DNA from 3 places in the Tumebacillus sp. BK434 genome. Region 1 is predicted to be linked to each of the others. Evidence: predicted binding sites of a transcription regulator. Region 1 holds the regulator's gene; each other region holds the start of a gene.
The links. The regulator LexA, encoded in region 1, represses DNA repair genes until DNA is damaged. The targets are predictions, from matches to a motif close to CGAACATATGTTCG.
Positions count from the first base shown of each region.

Region 2: a site for LexA is predicted at 1,328-1,341, ahead of ruvC (crossover junction endodeoxyribonuclease RuvC). Genes of this name have one in related genera too.
Region 3: a site for LexA is predicted at 1,535-1,548, ahead of EV586_RS13005 (YolD-like family protein). Genes of this name have one in related genera too.

Region 1 is NZ_SLXS01000001.1:695,759-699,012, reverse strand. It holds gene glnA (type I glutamate--ammonia ligase) at 1-986, shown strand, start outside; gene lexA (transcriptional repressor LexA) at 1,070-1,693, opposite strand; gene fabG (3-oxoacyl-ACP reductase FabG) at 1,920-2,660, shown strand; gene EV586_RS02240 (winged helix-turn-helix domain-containing protein) at 2,853-3,254, shown strand, end outside.
Region 2 is NZ_SLXS01000004.1:14,963-18,216, forward strand. It holds gene EV586_RS11795 (phosphotransferase) at 1-879, shown strand, start outside; gene ruvC (crossover junction endodeoxyribonuclease RuvC) at 1,387-1,890, shown strand; gene ruvA (Holliday junction branch migration protein RuvA) at 1,887-2,513, shown strand; gene ruvB (Holliday junction branch migration DNA helicase RuvB) at 2,527-3,254, shown strand, end outside.
Region 3 is NZ_SLXS01000004.1:364,856-368,109, reverse strand. It holds gene EV586_RS13015 (DUF72 domain-containing protein) at 1-682, opposite strand, end outside; gene EV586_RS13010 (DUF2225 domain-containing protein) at 730-1,401, opposite strand; gene EV586_RS13005 (YolD-like family protein) at 1,609-1,923, shown strand; gene EV586_RS13000 (class I SAM-dependent methyltransferase) at 1,978-2,652, opposite strand.

The DNA.
Region 1 (3,254 bases):
AAGACGCAAAAGCGCTGGGCTTTGACACGATGAACGTCGGTCCGGAGCCGGAATTCTTCCTCTTCAAACTCGACGAAAAAGGCAACATCACCACCGAAGTCAACGACCAAGGCGGCTACTTCGACCTCGCACCGGTCGACCTCGGCGAGAACTGCCGCCGCGAGATCGTGCTGACGCTGGAAGAGATGGGCTTTGAGATCGAAGCTTCCCACCATGAAGTTGCAGTCGGTCAGCATGAGATCGACTTCAAATACACCGACGCTGTAACTGCAGCGGACAACATCATGACATTCAAACTGGTCGTCAAAACGATCGCCCGCAAGCACGGCCTGCATGCAACCTTTATGCCGAAGCCGATCTTTGGCATCAACGGTTCCGGTATGCACTGCCACATGTCCCTGTTCCAAGGCAGCACCAACGCATTCTACGATGAAAGCGACGAGCTCGGCCTGTCTCAACAAGCGAAGCACTTCCTGGCTGGCATTCTGCTCCATGCACGCGGCTTTGCAGCGATCACCAACCCGACCGTCAACTCCTACAAGCGTCTCGTTCCGGGCTATGAAGCGCCGTGCTACATCGCATGGTCGGCGAAGAACCGTTCGCCGCTGGTGCGCATCCCGGCCTCCCGCGGCCTGTCCACCCGCGTCGAAGTTCGCAACCCGGACCCGGCTTGCAACCCGTACCTCGCGCTGGCTGCGATGCTGCAAGCGGGCCTCGACGGCATCCGCCGCGAGCTGAAGCTGGTCGATCCGGTCAACCGCAACATCTACGTGATGAACGAAGAAGAGCGCCTCGAAAACGGCATCCTTTCGCTGCCGGCTTCCCTGAAAGAAGCGATCGACGAGCTGCTCGCAGACGAAGTTATCGTCAATGCGCTGGGCGAGCATGTCATCGCGCACTTCGTCGAAGCGAAGCAAATCGAATGGGATATGTTCCGCACCGCCGTCACCGAGTGGGAGCGCAACCAATACCTGACCACGTACTAAGAGCGATAAGCCCCTCATCTCGGCGAGATGAGGGGCTTTTCTATGCATGAAAAAACCCGCCCGGAAAGGGCGGGTTACGTATTTTACATGATCTCGCGGAAAACGCCGATCACTTTGCCAAGGATGGTGACATTGCGGTAGCGCATCGCGTCCATGGTCGGATTCTCCGGCTGCAAGCGGATGTGGTCGGCCTCGCGATAGAAGCGCTTGACGGTCGCTTCGTCGTCTTCGGTCATCGCGACGACAATCTCGCCGTTGTGGGCGGTGGACTGCTGGCGGACGATGACGAGGTCGCCGTCGTAGATGCCGGCATCGATCATCGATTCGCCGACGACGTTGAGCAGGAAGACGTTGTTATCACCGACAAAGCGGGTCGGCAGCGGGAAGTAGTCTTCCACATTTTCGATCGCGGTGATCGGCATCCCCGCCGTGACGCGGCCGACGATCGGCGCCATCACGGTCGAGTATTCAAAGCGGGAATCGGACGCTCCCTCTTCATCGAGCACCTCGATGGCGCGCGGCTTGGTCGGGTCGCGGCGGATCAGACCCTTCTGCTCCAAGCGGGCCAGGTGGCCGTGGACGGTGGAACTGGATGCAAGGCCGACCGCTTCTCCGATCTCACGCACCGATGGCGGATACCCCTTGTCTTTGACTTCTCGTTTGATAAAATCCATGATTTCCTGTTGCCGCTTGGACAGCTTGATCATTGCAGAATACACTCCTTGACTACATGGTATGAGAACTCTATGATGATGGGAAAATATGTTCGCAGATTCGATGTTGAAAAAATTATACCACAGCTTGGTAACAGATACAAACGTAAGTTCTTATTTCCGACATTCTTCCGATTTTTCGGACAGGTGCAACTGGCATGTAACAACGAATGGTATAATTCGATCAGCAGAACAGGCTCAACATGGAGGGAGAACGCATATGCGCTTACAAGACAAGACAGCAATCATCACCGGCGGAGCGAACGGCATCGGCAAGGAGACGGCCATCCTGTTCGCACAGAACGGGGCGAAGGTGATCCTCGCCGATTTTGATGAAACGAACGGCGCGCTTGCCGTCGAAGAACTGCGCGGGCTCGGCGCAGAAGCTCATTTTGTAAAAGCGGACGTGTCCTCGTCCGAAGACGTCGAGCAGATCGTGGCCGCCGCGCTCGAAAAGTTCGGCCGCGTCGACATCCTCGTCAACAACGCCGGGATCACCCGCGACGGCTTCCTCGTCAAGATGGAACAGGAGCAGTGGGACCAAGTGATCGGCATCAACCTGACCGGCGTCTTCCTCTGCACGCAGGCGGCCGCCAAGGTGATGATGGCGCAGGGCAGCGGCGTGATCCTCAATGCCGCATCGGTCGTCGCCCAGTTCGGCAACGTCGGCCAGACCAACTACGCGGCGACCAAGGCGGGCGTCGTCGGCATGACCAAGACATGGGCGAAAGAGCTCGGCCCGAAAGGCGTGCGCGTCAACGCGGTCGCACCGGGGTTTGTCGCCACCAACATGACCGGCAAAGTGCCGGAGAAGGTGCTGCAGGCGATGCAGATGCAGACGCCGCTGCGCCGCCTCGGCCAGCCGCGCGACATCGCCAACGCCTACCTGTTCCTGGCGTCCGATGAAGCGAGCTTTATCAACGGCGCAGTGCTGGCGGTCGACGGAGGCTTGAGCTTCTGATGAGGATGGCGCGGTTTCCATGGCTGGGAGGCCGCGTCCGGCATCATGCCGGGCGACACGGGATTCAGCAGGAGATCATCGAGACCAAGGCAGGCTGTCGGTGGCAGTCTGCCATTTTTTTGCTGTATCATTTTGACAAACGCCGCATAACGTAATAATATATTTTTACGAAGCACAAAGTTTTTAGGGGAGGTGAGGGAGCTGATCCAAGAGACCTGGTATGTGGAACTGCCGGAGCAGGCCACCGCGCTGCTCAACCCGCTCCGGGCGGAGATCCTCTCGAAACTCACCGATCCTGCGTCGGCTGCCGAAGTGGCGCGCATGATCAATGATACGCCGCAACGCGTCAATTATCATCTCAAAGCATTGGAAAAAGTCGGGCTGGCGCGGCGTGTCGGCACCCGGCAGGTGCGCAACCTCGTCGAGGTGCTGTACCAGTCGATCGCCCGCACCTTTGTCATCTCCGAACTGCTCGGCTTGAATCAGGAGGCGATGCAGCGGATCAAGGACCAAAGCTCGCTCGCGCACCTGATCACGATCTCCGACCGCATCAAGCGCGATGCGCTGACTCTGATGGAGCAATGCGATCAGGAC
Region 2 (3,254 bases), on a different contig from region 1:
GTGACCGGCGTGCGCACCAGCGGCGGCGCGATGATTCTCAAACGCTATGAAGGCGAAGGCATGAAAAAGCGGCTCGACGCGCTCGGCACTGCGCTCGAAGTGGTCGTGCGAAGCGGCGTGGAGATCGCCCCCTATGTCAAGACGAAAGAAAACAGCGCCTACATGAGCGATCGCGGCGCGCTGTGGACGTTGCAGCCGTGGCTTGCCGGCCGGCATCTTTCGCTGCACGATCGCAGAGAGCGCCACGCGGCTGCGGCGGCGCTGGCCCGCCTGCATCGCGTGCCGACCGCCCGGCAGGTGGAAAAGTCGTTTTATCTGCGCGTGCCGCCGCTGTGGGAAAAGTACCGCCACCGGCTGGAGCGCGCGCAGGACGCGACGCTGCGCACGATCGCCTTGCGCGATCTGTGGCGTCCGTTTGCTGAGCGGGCGCGCCAGGCGGTGCGCGATCTGCAGGGGCCGAGCTTCTTGCGGGCGCTGGAGCGGGACACGCGGCGCGGGGCGCTCTGCCACCGCGACCCGGCGCCGCACAACTTCATCTGGCAGGGCGGGTCGGCGGCGATCATCGACTTTGACCTCGCCGGATTCGATGTGCGGGCGCATGACCTGTACCAATTGCTGAATCATGCCTTATATCTGAACGGACACGCGCCAGGGCTGTTTCAGGAGATGGTGGAGGCGTATGAAGGCACGTACCCGCTGTGCGAAGACAACCGGCGCCTGCTCCACGCTTTGATGACCTACCCGTCGCTGGTGATACGCGAATGGTATGATTTTGGCAAGAACGGCAACAAAAAAGCGCTGCTGCCGCGCCTCGAATGGGCGGCGCTCCAAGAGGAGAAGCGCTATGCGGAACTGAAAAACGAAAGGCACAGCCCGTAGCGGACTGTGCCTTTTTGCCATGTACCTGCTGCTATTGAACGTTGACGTTGGTGCCCTGGTCTGAGTCTTCTCCAGCGTTTTCGTTCTCTACCGACGCGATCATCGTCAGTCCAAACCCTAATGTACCTACCAACAGAACAAGCGCGATCACTCCGGAAACCAAGACACCATCGCCCCTTTCACATCATCGAGTTCGTTATATAAATAGACGAATCGGACATGTAAAAGGTTTCAGATTATTAAGATGTTTTTTCGGGAAATTCTAGGAAAAGCCTGCCCTGCATATATACAGCAAAGCAGCATTTTTGGAGGGAGTTGCAGCATTTCCCCTGTTCCTCCTCATCTTACGTCGAAAGTGAACGATTTATGACAGCTGGAGTCGGGAGGGAAGCTACATTATGTCTACCTGTAACTGCCATGGCTTTCTCGCGGGATCTATGTTAAAAAGGAAATGTATGTTCGGCATCGAATACATTCCTACCGAACGTCTAAGGAGGAATTGCCAGCATGCGGATACTTGGAATCGACCCCGGATACGGTCGAACCGGATACGGCGTGGTCGATTTGATCGGCAACCGATTGAAACCTGTGGAGTACGGGTGTGTGGAGACGAAGCCCAACACGCCGATTCCCGATCGGCTGGTCGAGATCTACGGCGCCATTCGCGAGATCATCCAGCGGCATCAGCCCGATGCGATGGCGGTCGAACAGATTTTCTTTGCCAAGAGCGTAACGACTGCGCTCGATGTGGCCCAAGCGCGCGGCGTGGTGCTGCTCGCAGCACGCGAGGCCGGTCTCGCAGTCGCAGAATATACCCCGATGCAAGTGAAGCAGTCGGTCGTCGGCTACGGAAAAGCCGAAAAGAAACAGATTCAGGAGATGGTGCGCATGCTGCTTGGGCTCGCCAAAATCCCCAAGCCGGACGATGCGGCAGACGGCTTGGCGATCGCGATCACCCACGCGCACACCGCTCCCCTGCAAAGCCTTGCCGAAAGGAAGTTGAAGCCGTGATCGCATTTGTTGAAGGCGTCGTCGCCTATGCGGAGCTCGACCATGTGGTGATCAACGTGAACGGTGTCGGGTACCGCGTGTTCGTGACCGGCACCACCGCGTTTCAAATGAAAGAAGGCGAAACCTTGCGCCTGTTCACTCACCATCATGTTCGGGAGGACGCGCATCTTTTATACGGGTTCCGCACGAAAGAAGAGAAAGAGCTGTTCAACCGGCTGATCAATGTGAACGGCATTGGGCCGAAAGTTGCACTATCGATCCTCGGCGCAGGCACTCCGGACCAGTTTGTGTTTGCCGTTCGCTCCGAAGATGTCAATTTCCTGACCAAACTGCCGGGCATCGGCAAGAAAACGGCCCAACGCCTGATCCTTGATCTCAAGGAGAAGCTGGACGATCTGGCCACCCTGCTGCCCGTGCCGCCGCTGTCCAGCGGAAAAGGCGCGGTGAAGGCAGCGCCTGCATCTAAAGGACTAGGAGCCGAGTTGCATGAAGCGTTGACCAGTCTCGGCTATACTGAAAAAGAAGCGCATGAGGTTGTCCGAAGCCTTGCGGAAGAGATAACTGAAGGTGTTCCACTTGAAAGCCTGATCAAGCTCGCTCTGAAGCAAATGATGCGCCAATAAGGAGAGGTATTTCGTGGAAGATCGGTTCGTCACATCTCAACCCTTGCAGGAAGACAGCGATCAGGAGACGCTGCGCCCCCGCTATCTGCACGAGATGATCGGGCAGCGCAAGGTGCGTGAAAACATGAAAGTCTATATCGAAGCGGCGAAGATGCGCCGGGAAGCGCTCGATCATGTCCTGCTGTACGGTCCCCCCGGCCTTGGCAAGACGACGCTTTCCAACATCATCGCCAATGAGCTTGGCGTACACGTGCGCGTCACATCCGGCCCGGCGATTGAACGCCCGGGCGATCTGGCGGCACTTTTGACCAATTTGCAAGAAGGCGATGTGCTGTTTATCGACGAGATCCACCGCTTGAACAAAAGCGTAGAGGAAGTCCTGTATCCGGCGATGGAGGATTATGCGCTCGACATCATCATCGGAAAAGGGCCGGCGGCGCGCTCCGTGCGCCTTGACCTGCCGCCGTTTACCCTCGTCGGTGCGACGACGCGGGCGGGGATGCTGTCCCTGCCGCTGCGCGACCGCTTTGGCGTCGTCTGCCATCTGGAGTATTACGACAATGAAGATCTGCAGAAGATCATCGTCCGCACCGCTGAGATTCTCGGCGTGCCGATCGTGCCCGACGGCGCGCGGGAGATGGCCACACGGTCGCGGGGCACACCGCGGATCGCCAACCGGCTTTTGAAGCGGGTGCGCGACTTTGCGATGGTGCAGGGCGACGGTGTGATCACGGCAGAGCT
Region 3 (3,254 bases), on a different contig from region 1:
CCGCCAGCTCCTCCTGCCGGTAGTGGTAGCGAAACCGCTCGCCGGCATGCTTGGCGTCTTTGATGTACCAGGTCTCCTCGTTGCGTCCGTGAAAGCGCAAGAGCGCAAGCGACGGTTCTGTCACTTCTGCCACCGCCGGGATCGAAGCGTCGCCGATCTGCGGCTCATCGACGATCGTGTTGACGATCTCTTCGCCGCGCAGAAACTGCAGCGTCTTCGCCCGCATCTCGCCTTCGAACCACGAGCGGTGGCGAAACTCCACCGCCAGGGTCAGGTCGTGGAAATAATCCCGGCAGACGCGCAGATAATCGACATGTTCCCGATTCAGCACGAACCACGGCGGCAATTGAAACAGCAGCGCCCCGAGCTTCCCCGACTCCACCATCGGCTGGATCGCCTGCCGAAACTGCGGAAACAGCTCCGCCCGCTCCTTCGGCCCCCGCGACCGCTCGTGGCCGGTCATGCCCTTAAACGCTTTCATATTAAACGTAAAGCCGGGCCCGGTCGTCGCAGCCCAGCGCTCCACATACTTCGGATTGGGAATGGCGTAAAAGCTGGAATCCACTTCGACCAGCGGAAAATACCGCGCATAGTATTCCAGCCGTTCATTTGGCTTGACCCGTTTCGGATAAAAATCTTCATGGTCGCCCCACGCACACGTCCCGCACAGCACGGTGGCCACAGCCGTCACCTCCCTGCCTGCATTATAGTGGAAAAAGGGGCCGGGGCTCAACCCGACATCTGCTGCATTTCGCGCATCAGGGACCACTGTTCGCGCGCCATGCGCACGTACTTCGGCAGCGCCTGTTTGTCGCTGATCACCTGATTAAAATATTGGATCGCTTCCTTCTGCTCGCCCATGCGGCGGTGCAGTTCGCCGAGCAGATAGGTCATCCGCCCGTCGGTGTCGATCGTGCGGTCATTTTCATACGCATAGGTGTAAAAATCGAGCGCATCGCGCAAAAAGCGCTCTTCCTGCCCGTGTTCCCCCAGCTCCCGGTACAGCCACGCCACCTGCAGGCAGAGGCCGCCGACGGTGCGCTCCGGCTCGTCCATGAACTGCGCGCAGAACACGGCGAGCTTAAACGAGACCACAGCTTCCATGATCGAGCGCAGGCTGCCGTACTCGCGGGGGACCCAGCGCGAAACAACATGCTGGCGGTAACGTTCGCGCTTATACGCCGTAATCTTCGGTTTTGTCTTGTCCAGAAACGCATATCCGCACTGGCCGCAGACATTGACCGCATAGTAATTTGGATTCACATCTCTATAGATCGCGTAGAAGTCACCTTCCACCTTTTGGGTTTTTACGTGTTTGGATAGGACTTTTTTCGTGGTATAGACATGAGTACATAGCGGGCACGTAATCTTCCGGTCATAGAACGCATCTGCCAAAAACATGACGATATCATCCCCACTCATAAAAATTAGGACTTATGTCCCTATAGTCTCATGAATGGCAGCTTTCGACAATATACTCTTCTCGTTGACGTGCGGCAGGGAATTGTTTTCTGTACAGAGATCGCGTATAATGAGAACAAATGTTCGTTATCGTAATATTGTACTCGTCCGCAGTCACACTTTATGTATAGGGAGCGATCGAATCGTATGAACCGTGGAAACAAGCTTTGGGAAGGTCACCGCATGATTCTGCCTGAACACCGCACCCGTCTGTTGGAACGGGAGACGCAGCCGTACTCGGCGCCGGTCATGACCGAAGACATGCAGGAGGAGATCGAAATTCGGGTTCAGGAAGCGATGATGCACCGCAAAGCGCTGCGATTTGTCGTCGGCGAGTCGGACGGCGAGCACACCGTGGAAGGCCGCGTCGTCGCCTACAAGCCGGATACGCGAAGCTTGCAGATCTGCAACGAATGGGGCAAGTTTCTGCTCCCGATCCAAAACATCGTGCGCGTACTTTAAGCCACACATACCAAGCGGCCTGCCGAGTCACCGGCAGGCCGCTTTTTCCCGTTTTTATTCAGTTACCGGCTTGTGCGCGGCAAATCCATACAGCATCGCTACCGACGCCTGCAGCACCCAGTTCGCCGCGAGCAGTTCCACCGCCAGAGGAGGCACTTGCGGCGGGTACCAGCCTTCCTGCGTCTGGATCGCCAGCCCCGCTTCCTCCAGCAGGCGCGACAGCTCCCACGGCATCAGCATGTTATGCGGCACCGCCTCGCCATACAGCCGCCGGAATGCCGACTGCCGCGGCCGCGTGTACGGGCCCAGCGTCACGGCAACGATAATGCCGCCCGGCTTGACCACGCGCGCCATCTCGCGGACGATGCCGGCCGGATTGGCCGACCACTCCAGCGACGTGCAGGCGAACACCGCGTCAAACGAATCATCGGCGAACGGCAGCGGGTCGCATTCGCTCACACAGCACTCCACCCCGCGCCCACGCGCCAGTTCCGCCATCGCGGGCGACTGCTCCACGCCGACTGCCGCATAGCCCCGTTCCAAGAGCCGCCGCGTGCTGACCCCCGTCGCGCAGCCCACGTCCAGCACACGCCCTGTCTCTGGCACCATCCGGCAGAAAAACTCCAGCACCGCCCGCCGCGGCCCTTGCTCCCAATCCCGTTCCGTCCCGGCTTCCCATTCCTCCGCATGCCCGTTCCAAAATTCCACACTGCCCGTTGCGTCTGCCATGATCTTCCTCCGTTCTTTTCCCCGTATTCTCTCTCATGTTATACTAGCAACGACAGTCTTTGAAAGGAGTAGATTCCCGATGAACCAAAAGCTCGTCCGCACCATCTCCCTCGTCCTCGCGATCGCAATGCTAGTCTCGCTCCTCTATTCGATCACCTACAGCCTGCTGTAAGAGCAGTGTGATAAAAGCAAAACCGCCTGCCCTGAGAAGGGACAGGCGGTTTTTTTATCGTAGATTAAACAGTTGACCCAACAAGATAATCGCGAGAATCAAACCTGTAAACGTGAGCAGTATTTTCAGTGCGTACCAAAGTCTCGCTCGCACATCAACTCGTTGAGAGGGTGAAGATTTTAGATAAAGAACGATGTACCCACTTGTAAAAAGTATTCCAAACAGGATAAACGATCCAACTAATACAGTCTTTATCACTTCTCTCGGGAACTCAAGATACATCAGCACTAACGTTGCCGCCAATCCGAAGAACATCAGAATGGACGAAGAGCTTAACAAGTAATAACGTGACTCACCCTTGATCGCCTGATAGAGGACATATCCTCCACAAAGGACGCAGGTACCAATGATAATAGACGCAACCAGCATT